4 regions of the Promicromonospora sp. Marseille-Q5078 genome follow, and region 1 is predicted to be linked to each of the others. Evidence: riboswitches for the same ligand, from Rfam matches in the RefSeq annotation. Region 1 holds a riboswitch; each other region holds the start of a gene.
The links. Region 1 has a riboswitch for thiamine pyrophosphate ahead of thiO (glycine oxidase ThiO). Riboswitches for the same ligand answer to the same signal wherever they lie in the genome.

Region 1 (4,716 bases):
CACTACCTCGCGGGGATCCGAACTACCTCGGCGGGATCCGAACTACCTCGCGGGGCCGGGCCCTCGTCAGGGTGCGAGGTCAGGGTGCGAGGTCAGAGGGCGAGGTCGAGGCGGCCGTCGGGGGAGGAGCTGGCCAGCGCGCCCTCGCGGCGGGGGATGCGTCCGGCCCCGGCGGCGAGGCGCCCGGACTGCACGGCGAGCCGCATCGCGTGCGCCATCCGCACCGGGTCGGCGGCGCGCGTCACGGCGGTCGCGAGCAGCACGCCGTCGCAGCCGAGCTCCATCGCGAGCGCGGCGTCCGACGCCGTCCCCACGCCCGCGTCGAGGATCACCGGCACCCGCGCGGCGGCCGCGATCGCCTCGATGTTGCGCGGGTTGAGCACGCCCAGCCCGGTGCCGATGGGCGCGCCGAGCGGCATGACGGCGGCGCACCCGACGTCCTCGAGGCGGCGGGCCAGGATCGGGTCGTCGTTGGTGTACGGCAGCACCACGAACCCGTCGCGCACCAGCCGGTCCGCCGCCTCGACGAGGCCGAGCGGGTCGGGCAGCAGGGTCACGTCGTCGGCGATCACCTCGAGCTTGACCCAGTCGGTGCCGCACGCCTCGCGCGCGAGCTGCGCGGTGAGCACGGCCTCCTCGACCGAGAAGCAGCCGGCCGTGTTGGGCAGGGCGCGGATGCCGAGCCGCTCCAGCAGGCCCCAGATGCCGCCGTCCTCGACGCCCGTCCCGCCGGGCCGCACCGCGACGCGGCGCATCGCCACCGTGGTGAGCCGGGTGCCGGACGCGACCAGCGCGTCCTCGAGCGTCATGAGGTTCGACGCGCCGCCCGTGCCCATGACGAGCCGTGAGCCGACCTCGGTGCCGGCGACGACGAGGGGGTCGTCGTGCGTGACGGTGGTGGTGCCGGTCATGCTTCCTCCTCAGCCGCCCTGGACGGCGGTGACGATCTCGACCCGGTCGCCGGGCGCGATCCGGGTGCCGGCCCACAGGCCGCGGGGGACGACGGCGTCGTTGACGGCGACGGCGATGCCCTGCACCGACCCGTCGGCCACGAACGCGGGGACGAGGGCGGCGACGACGCCCTCGACGCCGTCGCCGTGCGGCCCGTCGAGCGGGTAGGCCTCGCCGTTCACGAGGGCGGTGGGGGCGGTGGGGGCAGCGGTCATCGGGCGGCTCCTTCGGGGAGGCGGGCGGCGGGGGCGGGCGCGAAGCGCCGCGGGTCGGCAGCGGTCACCGCGGGGTCGGGGGCGGGCGCTCCGGTCAACGCGGCGACGACCGCGTCCGCGGTGAGCGGCGCGAGCAGCACGCCGTTGCGCCCGTGCCCGACGGCGGCCAGCAGCCCGGGGGCGGCGGTGGCGCCGACCAGCGGCAGGTTGTCGGGGGTGGCGGGCCGGGCCCGCGGGGTGACCTCGAGGAGGGCGGCCTCGTCGAGGCCGGGCACGAGGGCGCGCGCGTCGCGCAGGAGGGCGAACACGCCGCCGGCCTCGGCCCGTCGGTCGTCCGGGCGCTCCTCGCTGGTGGCGCCGACGACGACCTCGCGGTGCCCGGGCCCGCTGCCGGGGCCGGCCCCGGTGCCCGGGTCCCGCGGAACGACGTACACCGGGCGGCCCTGCACCGTGCCCCGCACCACGTGCGCGAGGGCGAGTGCCGGGCCGGCGTCCAGCCGCAGGGTGATCCCCTTGACGGGCCGCACCGGGACGCGCACCCCGGGCACGCCGGCGAGCAGCGCGGACGGGTCGCCCGTGCCCGTCGCGAGCACCACCGCGCCCGCGGGGTGCCGCGTCCCCGCGTCGTCGTGCACCGCGACGACCCGGCCCGTGACGTCGCGCTCCAGGCGCACGGCGGCGCGGGGGACCAGGGAGCCGCCGAGCGCGGCGCGCAGCGCGGCGTGCGCCCCGCGCGGGTCGACGGCGAGGTCGTCCTCCAGCAGCGCCGCCCCCGCGAGGCGCGGGCCCAGGTACGGCTCGCGGCGGCGCGCGTCGGCCACCGGGAGCTCGGCGGAGGCGAGGCCCCACCCGCGGTGCAGCGCGAGCACGCGGCGCAGCAGGGCGAGGTCGTCGGCGTCGTACGCGACGGCGAGGGAGCCGGCGCGCAGCAGCGGCACGTCGTGGCCCGCCGCCGCGGCGAGGTCGGCGGCGAAGGCCGGCCAGCGGGCGGCGGACGCGAGGTTGAGCCGGGTGAGCTCCCGCTCGCCGAAGTCGGCCTCCGCGACGGCCGCGAGCATCCCCGCGGCCGCGCGGGTGGCGCCGTCGCCGGGGGCCGGGTCGAGCACGGTCACCGACAGGCCGGCGCTCGCGGCGCGCCACGCGACGGCGAGGCCGACGATCCCGCCGCCGACCACGACGACGTCGGCGGGGCGGGTGTCGCGGACCGTACGGTCGGACGTGGGCATCTGCGCTCCCTTCGCTGGCATGACCCAGATCAGGTTCGACGGTCGGCGGCTCGCGCCCTCTCAGCCCCGAGCGGGGCTCCCGTGCCCGGCCACTGTAACGCGGGCGGTGGTTACGCTGGCCGGCGTGACCACGACCGACGCCGCCGTCGCCCCCGAGGCGGCGCGCGCCCGCCTCGCCGCCGCCCGCCTGTACCTGTGCACCGGCGCCCGCGAGGAGCGCGGCGACCTGGAGGACTTCCTGCACGCGGCGCTCACGGGCGGGGTGGACGTCGTCCAGCTGCGCGACAAGACCCTGGACGTCGCGCGCGAGCTCGAGCTGCAGGAGGTCGTGGCCCGCGTGGCCGCCGAGCACGGCGCGCTGTGGGCCGTGAACGACCGGGCGGACGTCGCCGGGCTGACGGGGGCGCCCGCCGTGCACATGGGGCAGCGGGACCTGCCCGTGCCCGCCGTGCGCTCGCTGCTCGGCCCCGGCCCGGTGCTGGGCCGCTCGACGCACTCCGCCGCGCAGGCCGCCGACGCCGAGGCCGACCCCGACGTCGACTACTTCTGCGTGGGCCCGCTGTGGGCCACCCCCACCAAGCCGGGGCGGTCGGCCGTCGGGCTCGACCTGCTCCGCGAGGTCGCCGCGACCCGCCCCGCCACCCCGTGGTTCGCCATCGGCGGCGTCGACGCCGAGCGGCTGGGCGCGGTGCTCGACGCCGGTGCCTCGCGCGTCGTCGTCGTGCGGGCGATCACGCAGGCGCCGGACCCGGAGCGCGCCGCGCGCGAGCTGCGGGAGCGGCTCGGCTGACCGCGCCGAGCCGGACGGGGTGTTCTCCCCATCCCGGGCGGTACCGCCCGGGGGTGTCGTGTGCCACAGTGGGCCGGCCCTGCTCCGGACGCCCGGGGCGCCCACGCCCCGAGCCCAGGAGACGCCCATGTCCGCACGCCCCCGCACCGCCGCGCTGCTGCTGGCCGGAGCGCTCCTCGTCCTGTCCGGCTGCACGGGAGGCGACGCCGACGCCCCGGGCGGGGCGGCGACCGGGTCGTCCGATGGGGTGCAGGACGCCGCAGGCCCGGGGACGGCGACGGTGGCCGACCAGGTGATGGCCGAGCAGACGATCGCCACCCCGCACGGCGGCGGGGACGCCTGGGGCGGCGAGGTCACGGTGACCCTGCGGTCGGTGGAGGTCGCCGGCGGGACGACGACGGTCCGCTGGGCGCTGCGCTGGGACGACGACGAGGCGCCCGCCGACGCCGGCGCGAGCTACTACGACCTGGGCGTCGAGCCCAGCACCACGGTCACCGATCGCGAGGGGCTCAAGGCGTACAAACCGTTCTGCACCGAGGGCGCGTGGCAGGAGGACACCGACGAGCCGGTGAAGGCGAGCCTCGCGCAGCAGCGGTGCCGGGCGTCGATGCTCGTGTCCCCGCTCGAGAACATCACCTTCACGTTCCCCAACCACGGCACGATCGAGGTCTCCGCCGTGCTGCCCGCCCCGGAGGGCGAGCCCGCGTCGGTCGACGTCCTCCCCGGGGAGGGGCTGCCGCTGTTCACCGGCGCGACGGTGACCTACGCCGACGGCGGCGCCGAGTGACCGCCCGCGCCGCGGCCGCCGTCGCGCTGGCGGCGGGCCTCGTGGTGGGGCTCGGCGGCACGGCGCCCGGGGTGACCGCCGACCCGGAGCGGGTGCGGGAGGCCCAGGAGGCCCTCGGCGAGGAACAGGCCAGGGTCGAGGGGGCGGACGTGACCGCCGCGATGGCGGCCGACGCGACGTTCGACCTCCGCGCCGCCGACGGGACGTTCCCGCTGCGCCCGGAGGACTCCACGGTCGTGCTCGAGCGGCAGCGCGAGGAGAAGGACGACACGGTGGTCACGCTCACCTCCGACCTGCTGTTCGAGTTCGGCGAGGCCGCGCTGACGCCCGCGGCGGAGGAGGCCGTCGCGGCGCTCGCGGCCGACGTGCCGCAGGACGCGACCGTGCACGTCGACGGGTACACCGACTCCGTCGGCTCGGACGCGTTCAACCGCCGGCTGTCGAGGCAGCGGGCGGCCGCGGTCGCGGACGTGCTCGGCGGGGAGCGACCGGACCTGACGCTGAAGGTCGAGGGTCACGGCGAGGCCGACCCGGTCGCCGAGAACGAGGTGTCCGGCGAGGACAACCCCGCCGGGCGGGCGCTGAACCGGCGCGTCGAGGTGACCTACCCGACGCGGTGACGGGGCAGAATGGCCGGTGGCGCGCGGCTAGGATGACCCGGTGACGTCTCCCGCCACCGACTCCCTCCGCCCTGTCCTGGTCGTCGACTTCGGCGCCCAGTACGCCCAGCTCATCGCGCGCCGCGTG
Region 2 (4,716 bases), 2.8 Mb from region 1:
CCCCTCGATACCGTTGAATCCGATAGGGCCGATCGGGTAACCTGACATCTGTCGCGGCGGAACCGCTGCCGCGCCGACACGGAGGGAACACTCGTGCGGACTCTCGTCCTGCTGGCCCTCGTGGGCCTCGGTGCGCAGCTCGTCGATGGCAGCCTCGGCATGGCCTACGGCGTCACGTCCACCACCTTGCTGCTCGCGATCGGTACCAACCCCGCGGCCGCGTCCGCGACCGTCCACCTCGCCGAGGTCGGCACGACGCTCGCCTCGGGCGCGTCCCACTGGCGGTTCGGCAACGTGGACTGGAAGGTCGTCCTCAAGATCGGGATCCCGGGGGCCGTCGGCGCGTTCGCGGGCGCGACGTTCCTGTCCTGGCTCTCGACCGAGATCGCCAAGCCGCTGATGTCTCTGCTGCTCCTCGGGCTCGGCCTGTACGTGCTGCTGCGGTTCACGCTGCGCGGCCTGCGCACGGACCGCCTGGGTCAGCCGCTGCGCAAGCGGTTCCTCACGCCGCTGGGCCTGGTCGCCGGCTTCATGGACGCCACGGGCGGCGGCGGCTGGGGCCCGGTGGGCACGCCCGCCATCCTCGCGAGCGGCCGCATGGAGCCCCGCAAGGTGATCGGCTCGATCGACACCAGCGAGTTCTTCGTGGCGGTCGCCGCGAGCCTCGGGTTCCTCTTCGGCCTCGGCACCGCCGGCATCAACCCGACCTGGGCGCTCGCCCTGCTGATCGGTGGCCTCATCGCGGCGCCGATCGCCGCCTGGCTCGTGCGCCTCGTGCCCCCGCGCGTCCTCGGCTCCGCCGTCGGCGGCATCATCGTGCTCACCAACGTGCGCACCCTGCTGAGCCTCGACTCGTTCCCGGTCAGCGCCGGCGTGCGCGGCCTCGTCCTCGGGGTCATCGCGCTCGGCTGGGCTGCCGCCGTCGTCTACTCGTTCCGCGAGCACCGCAAGGCCGTCGCGGCCGAGAAGGCCGAGCCCGTCGCCGTGGAGGCGCCCGCGGCGACGCCCGCCGTCTGACATCTCGGCCCGGCCGCACGACGTCCGCGGGATTCCACCCGCGGACGTCGTGCTGTGGGGTGGCGTTGTCGCGACCTCCCGGTACCGTGAAGAGGCCAGGTGAGTTGCACGCCGGACCCAGCTGCACCGCACTGGGAGGTGGCCCATGTCGATGCCCAGCACGCACAGCGACCCTCCGCGTCGCGAGATCGTCGCGCTCGCGGAGCTGCTCGGCGCCGGGAGCCAGCTGCTCGTCGGCCAGTACCGCGTCGACGTCGCCACGGGGGCGTGGTGGTGGTCGGACGAGGTCTACCGCATCTTCGGGCGCGAGCCCGGGGCGATCGAGCCGGGGCCGGACGTGCTCCGCGCGCACATGCACCCGGACGACCGGGAGCGGCTCTCGCGCACGGCGACGATCGCGCTCGGGACCGGTAGACCGTTCGCCGGCGGGCACCGCGTCGTGGACGACCACGGCCGCACGCACACCGTGGTCGTGACGGGACAGGCGCGCCACGGCGCCGCCGGCTCGACGACCCACCTCGTGGGGTACGTCATCGACGCGAGCCCCGTGGTGCGCGACGCGCTGGACCGGGAGGCGCACCGCGCCGTGTCGCGCGCCTTCGTCGCCGCGGCCTCGGCGGAGCAGGCCAAGGGCGCGATCATGGCCGTCTGCGGTGTGGACGAGTCAGTGGCCACCGAGGTGCTGACGGACGCCGGGGCGCAGGTGGGCGTGTCCGCGCAGTCCGCGGGCGAGCAGGTGATGAAGGCGCTCGCGCGACCCGTCGGGGAGCGCGGCGCCGTCACGGCTGCGGAGGTGGTCCGGGCGGCGCCGCCCGCGCAGGACGCCGCGGACCGGCTCAGCCGCGCGCTCGGCGGGGTGCACCCCGTGGACCGCCCGCACGGTCACGACGCGCAGCTGGCGCGCCGGCGCCCCCGCGCCAGCCACTGACGCGGGGGCTTCCAGGGTCGGCCCCGGTTCGGGCTCGGGTCAGTGGCCGTGGCCGAAGCGCGCGGCGGCGCGGACCGCGCCCCGGCGTGCGACCCGCTTCGCGAGCACCGCGACCCCGCCCGAGACAGCGGCGAACGTCACGGCCTGGATGATCGAGATCTCGTCGTCGTCCACGTTGGTCGGGGCCGCGCTCCCGGTGGTCCTCTCCCAGACCACCCCGATGAGCTTCTGCGCGACCCATCCGGCGGCGACCGTCAGCACCACCGTGCCGACCTTCACCGCGAGCGGCGTCTCGGTGTCCGTCACGTGCTCTCCCTCGGTTCGTTCCCCGGGTCGCCGGGGTCGTGCGTCGTGCGTCCGCGGACGTCGGTGCACGTCAGGCACGTCACACCCCGCCGACGCGGACGGGACCACGGTAGCGCGGCGCCGGTGTGTAGGCTCGTGGTGATACGACAGGGGAGCGCCACCGGCGCTGAGAGTGCGGAACGCCGCAGACCCTCGAACCTGACCCGGTTAGCACCGGTGGAGGAAGTCGGGATTCTCGATCCCTGCGGACGGCCGCACCACGACGGTGCCGGGTGCCCGCAGGACCCCCTTCTCGATGCCTGAGGAGGACACATGACGCACAGGACCAGGCGGACGGCGGCCGGCGCCGCCGTCGTCGCCCTGCTGCCGCTGCTGGCGGCGTGCGGCGGCGGCGGGACGTCGTCGGACGGCGCGGGCGGCGAGAGCTCGAGCACCGTGACGCTCGTGACCCACGACTCGTTCGCCGTCTCCGACGACGTGCTGGCCGCGTTCGAGAAGGAGTCCGGCCTCACCGTGAAGCAGGTGGCCCCCGGCGACGCCGGCACGCTGGTGAACCAGCTGGTGCTGACGAAGGACGCGCCGCTGGGCGACGTCGTCTACGGGGTGGACAACACGTTCGCCTCGCGCGCCGTCGAGGCGGGCGTCTTCGACGCGTACCAGCCGGCGGACCTCGACCCGAAGGTCGCGGCGTACGCGCCCGACGACCTCGCCGGGACGCTGACGCCGATCGACGTGGGCGACGTGTGCCTCAACCTCGACGACGGCTGGTTCGAGAAGAACGGCGTGACGCCGCCGACCACGCTCGAGGACCTCACGAAGCCCGAGTACGCCGACCTCACGGTGGTCACCAACCCCGCCACGTCGTCGCCGGGGCTCGCGTTCCTGCTCGCGACCATCGGCGCGTTCGGTACGGACGGGTGGCAGGACTACTGGACCGACCTGCGGGACAACGGCGTCAAGGTGGCGGAGAGCTGGGAGGACGCCTACTACGTGGACTTCTCCGGGGCCGGCGAGGGCGGGCAGCGCCCGATCGCGCTGTCGTACGCCACGTCGCCCGCGTTCACGGTGAGCAAGGACGGGAAGTCCTCGACCACGAGCGCGATGCTCGACACGTGCTTCCGGCAGGTCGAGTACGCGGGCGTGCTCGCGGGCGCCGCGAACCCGGAGGGCGCGAAGCAGCTCGTCGACTTCCTCACGACCGGCGAGTTCCAGGCCGACGTCCCCGGCCAGATGTACATGTACCCGGCCGACCCGGGGGTCGAGCTCCCGGCCGACTGGACGAAGTTCGCGCCCCTGGCCGACGAGCCGTTCGAGGTGGCGCCCGCCGACGTGGCGGCGCACCGCGACGAGTGGATCGAGCAGTGGACGGCGACGGTCGTCGACTGACGCGCACCGTGACCCGAGCAACGGCACGCGCCACCCCGCACCCGGTGTCCCGGCCCGCCTCCCGGGCGGCCCGGTGGCGCACCGACCGCTGGGGCGCGTGGCTCGGCTGGGGCGCCGCCGTCGTGCTCCCGCTGGGGTTCCTCGCGGTCTTCTTCGCCTGGCCGGTGGCGTCGCTCGTCCTGCAGGGGTTCTTCACCGAGACCCCGACGGGGCGGGAGCTCGACCTCTCCGGGTTCGCGGAGGTGCTGTCGCAGGGCCGCACGTGGCGGATCGTCGGCCAGACGCTCGCGCAGGCGGTCACCGGCACGCTGCTGTCCGTGCTGCTCGGGCTGCCGGGGGCGTACGTGCTGTACCGGTGCCGGTTCCCCGGGCGCACGCTGGTGCGGGGGCTGGTGACCGTGCCGTTCGTGCTGCCGAGCGTCGTCGTGGGCGTCGCGTTCCGCGCGCTGTTCGCGCCCGGCGGCATGCTCGGCTGGGCCGGTCTGGAGGAGAGCTTCGCGGGCATCGTGCTGGCGCTCGTGTTCTTCAACTACGCGGTGGTGGTGCGCACGGTCGGGGGCATGTGGGAGCGCCTCGACCCGCGCGCCGAGCAGGCGGCCCGGGCCCTCGGCGCGACACCGTGGCGGGCGTTCCGCACGGTGACCCTGCCCGCGCTCGGCCCGGCGATCGCGTCGGCCGCCGCCGTGGTGTTCCTGTTCTGCGCGACGGCGTTCGGCGTCGTGCTGGTGCTCGGCGGGCTGCGCTACGGCACGATCGAGACGGAGATCTGGACGCGCACCACGCAGTTCCTCGACCTGCGCTCGGCCGCGGTGCTGTCCGTGCTGCAGCTCGTCGTGGTCGGCGGGGCGCTGGTGGTCAGCTCCCGCGCCCGGACGCGGCGCGAGCGCGCGCTGCACCTGACGAGCGACCGGGTGTCGGCGCACCGGCTGCGGCTGCGCGCCGGGGCGGACCTCGTGCCCGCGCTCGTCACCCTCGTCGTGGTGGCCGGGCTGCTGGTGCTGCCGATGGCGGGGCTGGTCACCCGCTCCTTGCGCACGGCCGACGGCGCCTGGGGGCTCGCCAACTACGCCGCGCTCGGC
Region 3 (4,716 bases), 150 kb from region 1:
CGTGACGGGCTGCGAGCAGGCGTCACCCGGCTCGGGCGACTGCGTCGCGGGCGCCGGCACCAACTTCGCGCTCGCCTACCAGCAGCCGTCGCTGGACGCGCCCTACGCCCGCGACCCGGGCTGGAAGCCCGACGGCGCGGACGGCACCACGCACGCCAGCGACGTCAGCGCGCGCGTGACCTCGGGCCACAAGCTCGTCGTGGCGCAGGTGCAGGGCGAGTGGCTCGGCGTGTGGTGGGCCGGTTCGCTGGCCTGGATCCACAACCCGGCCGACCGGCCCGTCGTCGTGCCCAGCACCGGGCAGACCGTCACGGTGAGCGGGGACGAGGCGGCCGCGATCTACGGCCGCGCGTACCCGGAGGCCGCGGCGTACCAGCCCTACCCGGGCATCGCCCCGCAGGCCGTCACGCCCATCGAGTACACGATCGGCACCGACCAGAGCTACGTGGTGTCCGACGATGACGTGTCGACCGACTACTACCGGGCGGTCTCGTTCGACGGGTCGGCACCCGACGACCGGACGGACGTCCGGGGCGACGACGCGTACTACCAGCTCTGGTACGCGCACCGGCAGGTGTTCACCCGCGCCGCCGACGTCGTCCTGCACGACCCGGTGGTCACCGACGTCGAGGGGCCGAGCATCGAGGGGAAGGCGAAGATCGGCCGCACGCTCACCGTCGACCCGGGGGAGTACCTGCCGGACTCGCGGCACCTCCGCGTCGAGGTGCAGTGGCTGCGCGACGGCGAGCCCGTGCGCGGCGCGGACGGCAGGCGCTACCACCTCACCGGCCGCGACCGGGGCGCCGACATCTCGGCCGAGGTGACCGTCTCCGCCCGCGGGTACACGTCGGCGACGTTCGTCTCCGACCCCGTCGGTCCGGTGCGTTCGCACTGACGCCGAGCCGTCGGTCGAGCCTGTCGAGACCCGCGAGGTAGTCCGGATCTCGCCGAGGTAGTGGACTGGACCACTACCTCGGCGAGATCTGGACTACCTCGCGGGGATCTGGACTACCTCGGCAGGCTGTGAACTACCTCGGCAGCTCGGTCTCGACGGGCCCGACCGGCGAGGGGTCACCAGTTGGGCGTGGCGCCCGGGACGTTCCGGGGCAGCGTCACCTGGTGCGGGTGGATGACGTACGTCAGGCCGTCGGTGGAGGTCTGCCAGACGCGCTCGAAGTTCTCGCGCGTGTAGACGTTCCGCACGTCGGCGTCAGTGGCCTTGTTGGGGTCGTTGATGACCGGGTCGCCGTCGGCGGTGAAGCCCACGATGGTCACGAGGTGGCCGTTGGTGCCGTACCCGGCCTCGGGCATCTCCTCCTCGGCGAACCTGATCGACACGACCAGCGGGATGCCCGCCGCGACGAACCGCTCCGCCTCGGCCAGCGACCGCAGCCGCGTGACGAACGACTCGAGCCCGTACCGGTGCGCGTACGCCGTGTTGAACGGCCAGTTGCCCGCGCCCTCGTACGTGTAGTCCCACGCGCCGATCGCGGCGTGGTCCACCTGCGGGTCGCCGTTCGGCGCCACGATGTCCGCGAGCTCCGCGGCGGGCACCTGGTGCTTGCGGCCGTAGGAGTACTGGATCATCGTGGTCGACGTCGGCGAGCACCACACCTGGCCGCCGCCGCCGAACTCCGGGTACTCGCCGATGTGGACGAGCTGCGAGTAGCCGGGCACGTCGAGCTCCACGGCGCGCCCGAGCGTGAAGTCGCTGGTGCCCGTGTAGGCGGACGTGGGCAGGTACTCGTTGGTCATCGTCGTCACGCCGGCCAGCCGCGGGGTCGCCGTCGACCCGGCCGGCCGGTACAGGGTGACGCGCGTCTGGAACGCCTCGGGCTCGCGCCCTGTGCGGGCGACGAACGTGTCGGTGGACAGGGCGGCGTCGTCGTCGCTCTGCCCGTCGACGGAGGTGCGGTGGATGTCGCCCACGGAGCCGTCGGCGGGCGCGAAGTCGTCCCCGGACGCCCAGCGCCCCATGACGAACCACGTGGTCCACGCGCCGTCGGCCTTGCGGCCCCGGAACTCGGTCTCGACCCACGTGCCGGTGGGGGTGGTGGCGTTCCACGAGGTCACGGACTCGTCCAGCGCGTACCCGGTCTCGACGACCGGCGAGGTCCAGGTGCCCGTCTCGTACGCCACGGCGGACCCGTCGCCGAACGGGTCGGTGTAGTCGGTGGTCGGCCCGCCGGAGCCGCGCACGACGAGCGTGCCGCCGGCACCGGGGCGCAGGTTCTCCCAGGTGCCGCGGCGCAGATCGGCGACGCCGTCCCAGTGCGTGGTGGTGATCTTGTTGCCGGTCGGCTCCTGGTCCTGCGACGGCGACGCGCCGGCCGCGCCCGCCGTCGGCGCGATCACCGCTCCCGCTGCCAGGGCTGCCGTCGTCGCTCGCATCAAGCTCCTTCGCGCCATGCCTGTCATGGGTCCCTCCCCGGGACGGGGGCGGTGGACGGTCCCCACCGCCCTGATGGCGAAGACTTTCCCAGATCCTGTGGCCCGTGTCACGACTTTGCGTGCGCGGGCCTCGGCCCGGTGCTAGCGTGACCGGCGATCCCACGGGTGCCCTCGCAAGGGCTGAGATCGGGCTGATGCGGCCCGGACCGTCGAACCTGACCGGGTCATGCCGGCGTAGGAAGTTGGAGAAACAGATGCACACTGCACCGTCGCGCGCGCTCGCCCACCTCGACCGGGACGGGATCCGCGTCCCGGTCACCGAGATCCGGCTGGCGCCCTCACCCGACGGCACCCCCAACCCGCCGGTCCGCGTCTACCGGACGCAGGGCCCGGGCGGCGACCCCACCCGCGGCATCGCGCCCCTGCGGGAGCCGTGGATCGAGGCCCGCGGGGACACCGGGACGTACGCCGGCCGGGCGCGCGACCTCGCCGACGACGGCCGGGGCGCCCGGCGCCGGGGTGCGGCGTCGGCGGAGTGGCGGGGCGAGGCGCGCCCGCCGCGCCGGGGCCGCGAGGGCGCCGTCGTCACGCAGATGGCGTACGCCCGGCGGGGCGAGGTCACCGCCGAGATGCGCTTCGTCGCGCTCCGCGAGGGCGTCGACGTCGAGCTGGTCCGCAGCGAGGTCGCCGCGGGCCGCGCGATCATCCCGGTCAACGTCAACCATCCGGAGTCGGAGCCGATGATCATCGGCCGGGCGTTCGCGGTGAAGGTCAACGCGAACATCGGCAACTCCGCCGTGCACTCCTCGATCGCGGAGGAGGTGGAGAAGCTGGAATGGGCCACCCGCTGGGGCGCGGACACGGTGATGGACCTGTCCACCGGCGACGACATCCACACCACGCGGGAATGGCTGCTGCGCAACTCCCCGGTCCCCATCGGCACGGTGCCGATCTACCAGGCGCTGGAGAAGGTGGACGGCGACGCGTCCCGGCTGAGCTGGGAGGTGTACCGGGACACGGTGATCGAGCAGTGCGAGCAGGGCGTGGACTACATGACGGTGCACGCGGGCGTGCTGCTGCGCTACGTGCCGCTCACGGCCGACCGCGTCACCGGCATCGTCAGCCGGGGCGGGTCGATCCTGGCCGGGTGGTGCCTGGCGCACCACGAGGAGAACTTCCTGTACACGCACTTCGACGAGCTGTGCGAGATCTTCGCGCGGTACGACGTCGCGTTCTCGCTCGGCGACGGCCTGCGGCCCGGGTCGCTCGCGGACGCCAACGATGCCGCCCAGTTCGCCGAGCTCGACACCCTGGCGGAGCTGACCCGGCGCGCGTGGGCGCACGACGTCCAGGTGATGGTCGAGGGCCCCGGGCACGTGCCGCTGCACCTGGTGCGCGAGAACGTGGAGCGCCAGCAGGAGCTGTGCGACGGGGCGCCGTTCTACACGCTCGGGCCGCTCGTCACGGACATCGCTCCCGGCTACGACCACATCACCTCGGCCATCGGCGCGACGGAGATCGCGCGGTACGGCACGGCGATGCTCTGCTACGTCACGCCCAAGGAGCACCTCGGCCTGCCGGACCGCGACGACGTGCGCACGGGCGTGGTGACGTACAAGATCGCGGCGCACGCGGCGGACGTCGCCAAGGGGCACCCGGGCGCGCGCGACCGTGACGACGCGCTGAGCAAGGCCCGGTTCGAGTTCCGGTGGCGCGACCAGTTCGCGCTGTCCCTCGACCCGGACCTGGCCGAGGAGTACCACGACGAGACGCTGCCGGCGGAGGCGGCGAAGACGGCCCACTTCTGCTCGATGTGCGGGCCCAAGTTCTGCTCGATGCGCATCTCGCAGGACATCCGCGACGAGTTCGGCGGCGCGGCCGCCCAGGCGGAGCGCGTGGGACCGGAGGCGGCCGCGGCCGGCATGGCGGCGAAGTCGGCCGAGTTCCGGGCCGCCGGGGGAGAGGTCTATCTCCCGACGCCGACGGTGCGCTGACCCGGCCGGCCGTGGGCGGGACGTGTGTGAGATGACTCTCGCCGCGTCCCGCCCACATGCCGGACCTTGCGATTGCGCTGGGTTTTAGGGATACCTAAGTTAGGCCAGGCTGACCTAAGTGGAACGGGTCGGCCCTGCCTACCTCCGAGGAGCGACCCGACGATGCCCACACCCCTGCCCGTCCACGGGACGTCGCCCGGCGCGCTGCTGCGGGGCGACACGGCGGCCGACTACGCCGTCGCGCTGCACGCCGTGGTGGACGACCTGGCCGACCGGGTCGCCGGCGCCCGGCAGCCGTTCTGCGGCGCGAGCCGTCGCGAGCTGCAGGCGC
Region 4 (4,716 bases), 1.0 Mb from region 1:
CGCGAGGTCGCGCGTCTCGCGCTCGCCGAGCTCCGCCACGGCGAAGGCGAGCTCGTCCTCGGCGAGCCGCGCGCGCTCGTCGGCGCGCACGAGCGCGGAGCCGGCCTCGACGCCCATGCGCTCGAGCTCCGCCTCGCGGTCCCGCGCCCGCGTGCCCGCGGCACGCCGGCGGCGGACCGCCCAGACGGCCACGGCCGTCACCAGCACGACCACCACGACGACGCCCGTGACGATCCCGACGATCTGCCCCGCATCCATGGTGGGCATCGTAGGCGGCGCCGCCGCCGTCCGGGGACGCGACGGCGGCGCGGCCGGGCGCGAGGCCGGACCGCGCCGCCGCGGTGCTCCGGTGGTGTCGGTCCGGCGTCAGTCCCGCCGGCGCGCGACGCGCAGCGTCACGAGCACGGCCGCGCCCGCGAGCACGACGACGCCGCCGGCGATGCCGAGCACGACGGCGAGCTCGGACGCCCCGCCGTCGCTCGCCCCGTCGCTCGACCCGGCGCTCGTTCCCGTGCTGGTCCCGGCGCCGGTGCTCGCGCCCGTCCCGCCGTCCGCCGCGGCGGACGCGCCGCAGGGCGTCGCGCCGCCGGTGGGCGGGGCGCTCGTCGCGGCGCCCTCGGGCGGGTCGTAGGTGAACGTGAACTCGCCGCTGGTCGGGTGGCCGTCGGCGGACACGATGCGCCAGTCGACGGTGTACTCGCCCGCCGCGCCCATGCTCACCGGCACGGACACCGTGCGGTCCTGCGAGGTGGGGCATCCCGTCGCACGGTCGGTGCCGTCCGGGTCCGTCACGGTGACGACCGTGCTGGAGCCGTCGGCCGACAGGTTGAGCACCACGTCGTCGAACGTGACGTCCACCGTCTCCGGCGCCTTCGTGACGGTCGAGCCCGTCGCGGGCGCCGTGCCGACGACGACGTTGTGCGCGCTCGCCGGTGCCGCCGCGCCGACGGCGCCGACCAGGGCGAGGCCGAGCGTGCCCACCGCGGCGAGGGCCGCGACGGCCGACCTCCGAGCCCCCGACCGTCGAGCCGCCCACCGCCGAGCGAGGGCCGGCCGGGCCCTCACCGCTGCTCCGTCCGGGCGCGCGTGCGGACGAGGGCCGCGACGCCCGTCGCCGCGCCCACCAGGCCGAGCCCGAGGCCGGCCGCCCCGAGCGCGAGGGGCAGGGTGCTGTCGGAGTCGCCGCCGGCGCTCCCGTCGTCGCCCGCGGCCTGCGCAGCGCCGGACGCCGTGCCGGACGTCGTGCCGTGCGCGTCGTCGCCCGCGGCCGGGACGACCTGCAGCACGGGCGCGGGGTGCTCGGGCTCCGCGTCGCCGGTGGTCTCGTCGTCCCACGCGACGACCTCGCCGTCGGAGTAGGTCTGCGTCGCCGGGAGGGAGATGGCGTCGACCCCGTCGGGCACGGCGCCCGCGGACACCGTGAAGCGGAGGAACTCCCCGGGGGCGATGGCGGCGTCGGGGCCGTCGGCGGTCCACTCGACGCTCGCGGGAGCCTCGGTGACCTTCGTGCCGTGCACCTCGACGGGCTCGTCGAGCGGGGCCTGGGTGACCTTCGCGGTCCAGCCGGGCACGGGCTCGACGGACACGCTGGTGAACGGGGAGTCCTGCGGGAGGTCGACCTTCACGGCGGTGGTGGACGCGTCGGCGGACTCGTTGGGGACCTTGAAGGTCAGGGTGGCGTATGCGCCGGCCTCTGCCGAGTCCGGTGTCACGGTGACGTGCGCGGACGCGGCGCCCGCGCCCAGCACGAGGGCGGGCACGGCGAGGGCCGCGGCCCCCGCGAGGCGGCGCGCGCGGGGGAGGGAGGAACGGGTGGTCGTGGGCATGGGTGTCTGCTCCGTGGGTCTGACGGTCGGGGACGACGAGGGGCCCGCCCCCGTCCGACGTCGGACCGGGGCAGGTTCAGGCGGCGCGCACGAGGGCGGCCTGGAGCAGCGGGGGCCCGCGCACCGGCGGGCGTCGGACGGCGTCCCCGGGCCGGGGACGCCAGGTGCGGCCGGTGACGACGGCGGCCCGGCGGGGCACCGGCAGCGCGGGCGGGCCCTGCACGAGCACCGCCACGTGCCGCAGGTGGGTCAGGACGTTCTGTGCCGCCCGGTCGCCCGCCGCGAGCAGCAGGGCCGTGACGAGGACGGCCGCGGCGTGCGCGGCGAGCATCCAGGTCGCTGCACCGCCCCCGTCCGCGTGGTGCAGGTGCGCGGCCGTGCCGGTCGCGGGCGGCAGGGAGCCGGGCCCCAGGTCGTGCCCGGCGTGGCCCGCGTGGCCCGCGAGTCCCACGGCACCGGTCCCGGCCGGACCGGCCGTCCGGGTCGTGCCGAGGAGCTCCAGGGCGGAGTGCTGCACCAGCTGCAGCGCGACCATGGCGGGCAGCAGGCGGCGGAGGGTGAGCCGGCGGCGTGCGGTCCACACCGCGAGCGGGGCGGTGAGGGCCATGACGACGAGCCAGGCGAGGGGTGCCCCGGGGAGCGTGCCGCCGGCCAGGAGGTGGGCGGCGGCCGCGATGCTGAGCGTCGTACCGGCGACGAGGAGCTCGCGCGCACGACGGAGGACCACGGGCACCGGGTCACCCTATCGCGCGCCCTCCGGCGGCCCCCTCCCGCCCGCGTCCCCGTTCCCGTCCCGCCGCCGCCCCCGTCGCGACGCGCGCGCCGGACCCGCCCGGCGTCGTCGTCCGCGCTGGGCTAGCGTGGCGCGACGACACGGGGTGCGACCCGACGTCGCCGGCCACGGTCGGCGTCGGGCCGCTGAGATCACACCCGTCGAACCTGATCTAGCTCGCACTAGCGAAGGGATGTCGACATGAGTGCGCGCGCACCTCACGACAGCTCCGCCGGCAGCGCCGGCACCTCTGCCCGCTCCTCTGCCCGCTCCTCGTGGTCGGCCGCCGTCCCCAGCCGGCCCCGCGTGCTCGCGGTCGCGGGCTCCGACCCGTCCGGCGGTGCCGGGATCCAGGCCGACCTGAAGTCGGTCGCCGCGGCCGGCGGGTACGGGATGGCCGCGCTCACCGCGCTCACGGCGCAGAACACGCACGGTGTGCGGGACGTGCACGTGCCGCCGCCCGCGTTCCTCGCCGCCCAGCTCGACGCGGTGGCCGACGACGTGGCGATCGACGCGGTGAAGATCGGCATGCTCGCCTCGGCGCCCGTCGCCGAGGCGGTGGGCGCCTGGCTCGACGGCCTGCCGCGGGGGGCGACCACCGTGCGGCCGGCGGTCGTGCTGGACCCGGTGATGGTGGCCACCAGCGGCGACCGGCTCCTCGACCCGGCGGCGGAGCGCGCCGTGCGGGACATGCTCGGGCAGGTCGACGTCGTGACCCCGAACCTGCCCGAGCTCGCCGTCCTGGCCGGGGAGCCGGTCGCCCCCGGCTGGCCGGCCGCCCTCGAGCAGGCGCGCCGCCTCGCCGCCCGGCACGGGGTGCTCGTCGTGGCCAAGGGCGGGCACCTCGCGGGCGGGGGCGCCCCGGACGCGCTCGTCGGCCCGGACGGGGTGCTCGTCGAGCTCGCCGGGGAGCGCGTGCCCACCCGCGCGACGCACGGCACCGGCTGCTCGCTGTCCAGCGGGCTCGCGGCGCGGTTCGTCCGGACCGGCGACTGGGCCGAGGCGCTGCGCGGCACGAAGGCGTGGCTGACGGCGGCCATCCGGGCGGGGGAGGCGCTCGCGGTGGGCGGCGGGCACGGCCCGGTGGACCACCTGGCGGGCAGTACGCCGCCGGGCGCGTCGCGGCCGGCGGGGCCCACGCCCGGGGACGACCGCGCGGGCGACGAGCTCGTCGCCCGGTGGTGGGACGACGTGGCGGGCGTGCGCGGCGCGATCGACGACCTGTCGTTCGTGCGCGCGCTCGGCGACGGCTCGCTGGGTGCCGGGCACTTCCGCGCCTACCTGGAGCAGGACGCGATCTACCTGCGCGAGTACGCGCGCTGCCTCGCCCGCGCCAGCGAGCTCGCGCCGACCCGGGCGGAGCAGGCGTTCTGGGCGGGCGGCGCGCACGGCGCGCTCGTGACCGAGCTGGACCTGCACACGCGGTGGCTGGGCGGGGAGCCGCAGGACGTGCCCGCCAGCCCGACGACCGCGGCCTACCTGGAGCACCTGCGTGCGGCCGGCGACGACTACGCGACGCTGGTGGCCGCCGTCCTGCCCTGCTACTGGATCTATCAGGACGTGGGGGAGCGCCTCGCCGCCCGGGACCACGCGGACCACCCGTACTCGGCGTGGCTGGGCACGTACGCGGACGACGCCTTCGCGCAGGCCACGGCGCAGGCCGTCGCGATCCTGCGCCGGGTCGCCGGGGCCGCCCCGCCGACCACGCGGGCCCGGATGGCGCGGGCGTTCCAGGAGGCCTGCGAGCACGAGCTGGCGTTCTTCGACCAGACCGGCGCCGCGGACGACGCCCCGGGGCGCCGCGGCGCGGGGGCCGTCGTCGGCTGAGCCCGGGCCGTTCCGGCGGGATGCCGCGGCGCCCCGCCGGGGGTAAGCGGTGTCCCGCCGACGCGACGTGCCGGGTGACCGGGGCAAGGATGTCGGGGGCGAGTGACAGAATAGGTGTGATGCCCGACACGACGCGCACTTCGCGCAGCAGCAGCCGAGGCGCCAGCAGCGCCGATCCCTCCGACAGTCCCAGGAGGAGCTCCGCCTCCTCCGCACCGCGCCGCCCCGCCGCGACCGGCACCCCGCCGGGCCGGTCCTCCGGGCCGCCCGGCCCGCCCGCGCCCGCGGGGT

Region 2: it holds a riboswitch for thiamine pyrophosphate, as region 1 does, so the genes downstream of both, ACQFYA_RS18995 (thiamine ABC transporter substrate-binding protein) here and thiO (glycine oxidase ThiO) in region 1, are expected to answer to the same signal.
Region 3: it holds a riboswitch for thiamine pyrophosphate, as region 1 does, so the genes downstream of both, thiC (phosphomethylpyrimidine synthase ThiC) here and thiO (glycine oxidase ThiO) in region 1, are expected to answer to the same signal.
Region 4: it holds a riboswitch for thiamine pyrophosphate, as region 1 does, so the genes downstream of both, ACQFYA_RS10720 (bifunctional hydroxymethylpyrimidine kinase/phosphomethylpyrimidine kinase) here and thiO (glycine oxidase ThiO) in region 1, are expected to answer to the same signal.

Annotation. Positions count from the first base shown of each region.
Region 1 is NZ_JBNPQG010000001.1:1,305,950-1,310,665, forward strand. Features, by position in the region: gene ACQFYA_RS06035 (thiazole synthase) at 93-911, opposite strand; gene thiS (sulfur carrier protein ThiS) at 921-1,166, opposite strand; gene thiO (glycine oxidase ThiO) at 1,163-2,392, opposite strand; TPP riboswitch at 2,382-2,485, opposite strand; gene thiE (thiamine phosphate synthase) at 2,508-3,182, shown strand; gene ACQFYA_RS06055 (hypothetical protein) at 3,310-3,969, shown strand; gene ACQFYA_RS06060 (OmpA family protein) at 3,966-4,589, shown strand; gene guaA (glutamine-hydrolyzing GMP synthase) at 4,630-4,716, shown strand, end outside.
Region 2 is NZ_JBNPQG010000001.1:4,123,587-4,128,302, reverse strand. Features, by position in the region: gene ACQFYA_RS19010 (sulfite exporter TauE/SafE family protein) at 94-1,017, shown strand; gene ACQFYA_RS19005 (PAS domain-containing protein) at 1,169-1,945, shown strand; gene ACQFYA_RS19000 (DUF4235 domain-containing protein) at 1,985-2,251, opposite strand; TPP riboswitch at 2,390-2,493, shown strand; gene ACQFYA_RS18995 (thiamine ABC transporter substrate-binding protein) at 2,564-3,637, shown strand; gene ACQFYA_RS18990 (ABC transporter permease) at 3,646-4,716, shown strand, end outside.
Region 3 is NZ_JBNPQG010000001.1:1,156,198-1,160,913, forward strand. Features, by position in the region: gene ACQFYA_RS05275 (N-acetylmuramoyl-L-alanine amidase) at 1-895, shown strand, start outside; gene ACQFYA_RS05280 (C39 family peptidase) at 1,072-2,391, opposite strand; TPP riboswitch at 2,545-2,649, shown strand; gene thiC (phosphomethylpyrimidine synthase ThiC) at 2,646-4,385, shown strand; gene ACQFYA_RS05290 (pyridoxal phosphate-dependent decarboxylase family protein) at 4,548-4,716, shown strand, end outside.
Region 4 is NZ_JBNPQG010000001.1:2,314,625-2,319,340, forward strand. Features, by position in the region: gene ACQFYA_RS10700 (hypothetical protein) at 1-258, opposite strand, end outside; gene ACQFYA_RS10705 (copper resistance CopC family protein) at 367-1,065, opposite strand; gene ACQFYA_RS10710 (YcnI family copper-binding membrane protein) at 1,062-1,826, opposite strand; gene ACQFYA_RS10715 (hypothetical protein) at 1,903-2,559, opposite strand; TPP riboswitch at 2,691-2,809, shown strand; gene ACQFYA_RS10720 (bifunctional hydroxymethylpyrimidine kinase/phosphomethylpyrimidine kinase) at 2,800-4,425, shown strand; gene ACQFYA_RS10725 (ABC transporter ATP-binding protein) at 4,545-4,716, shown strand, end outside.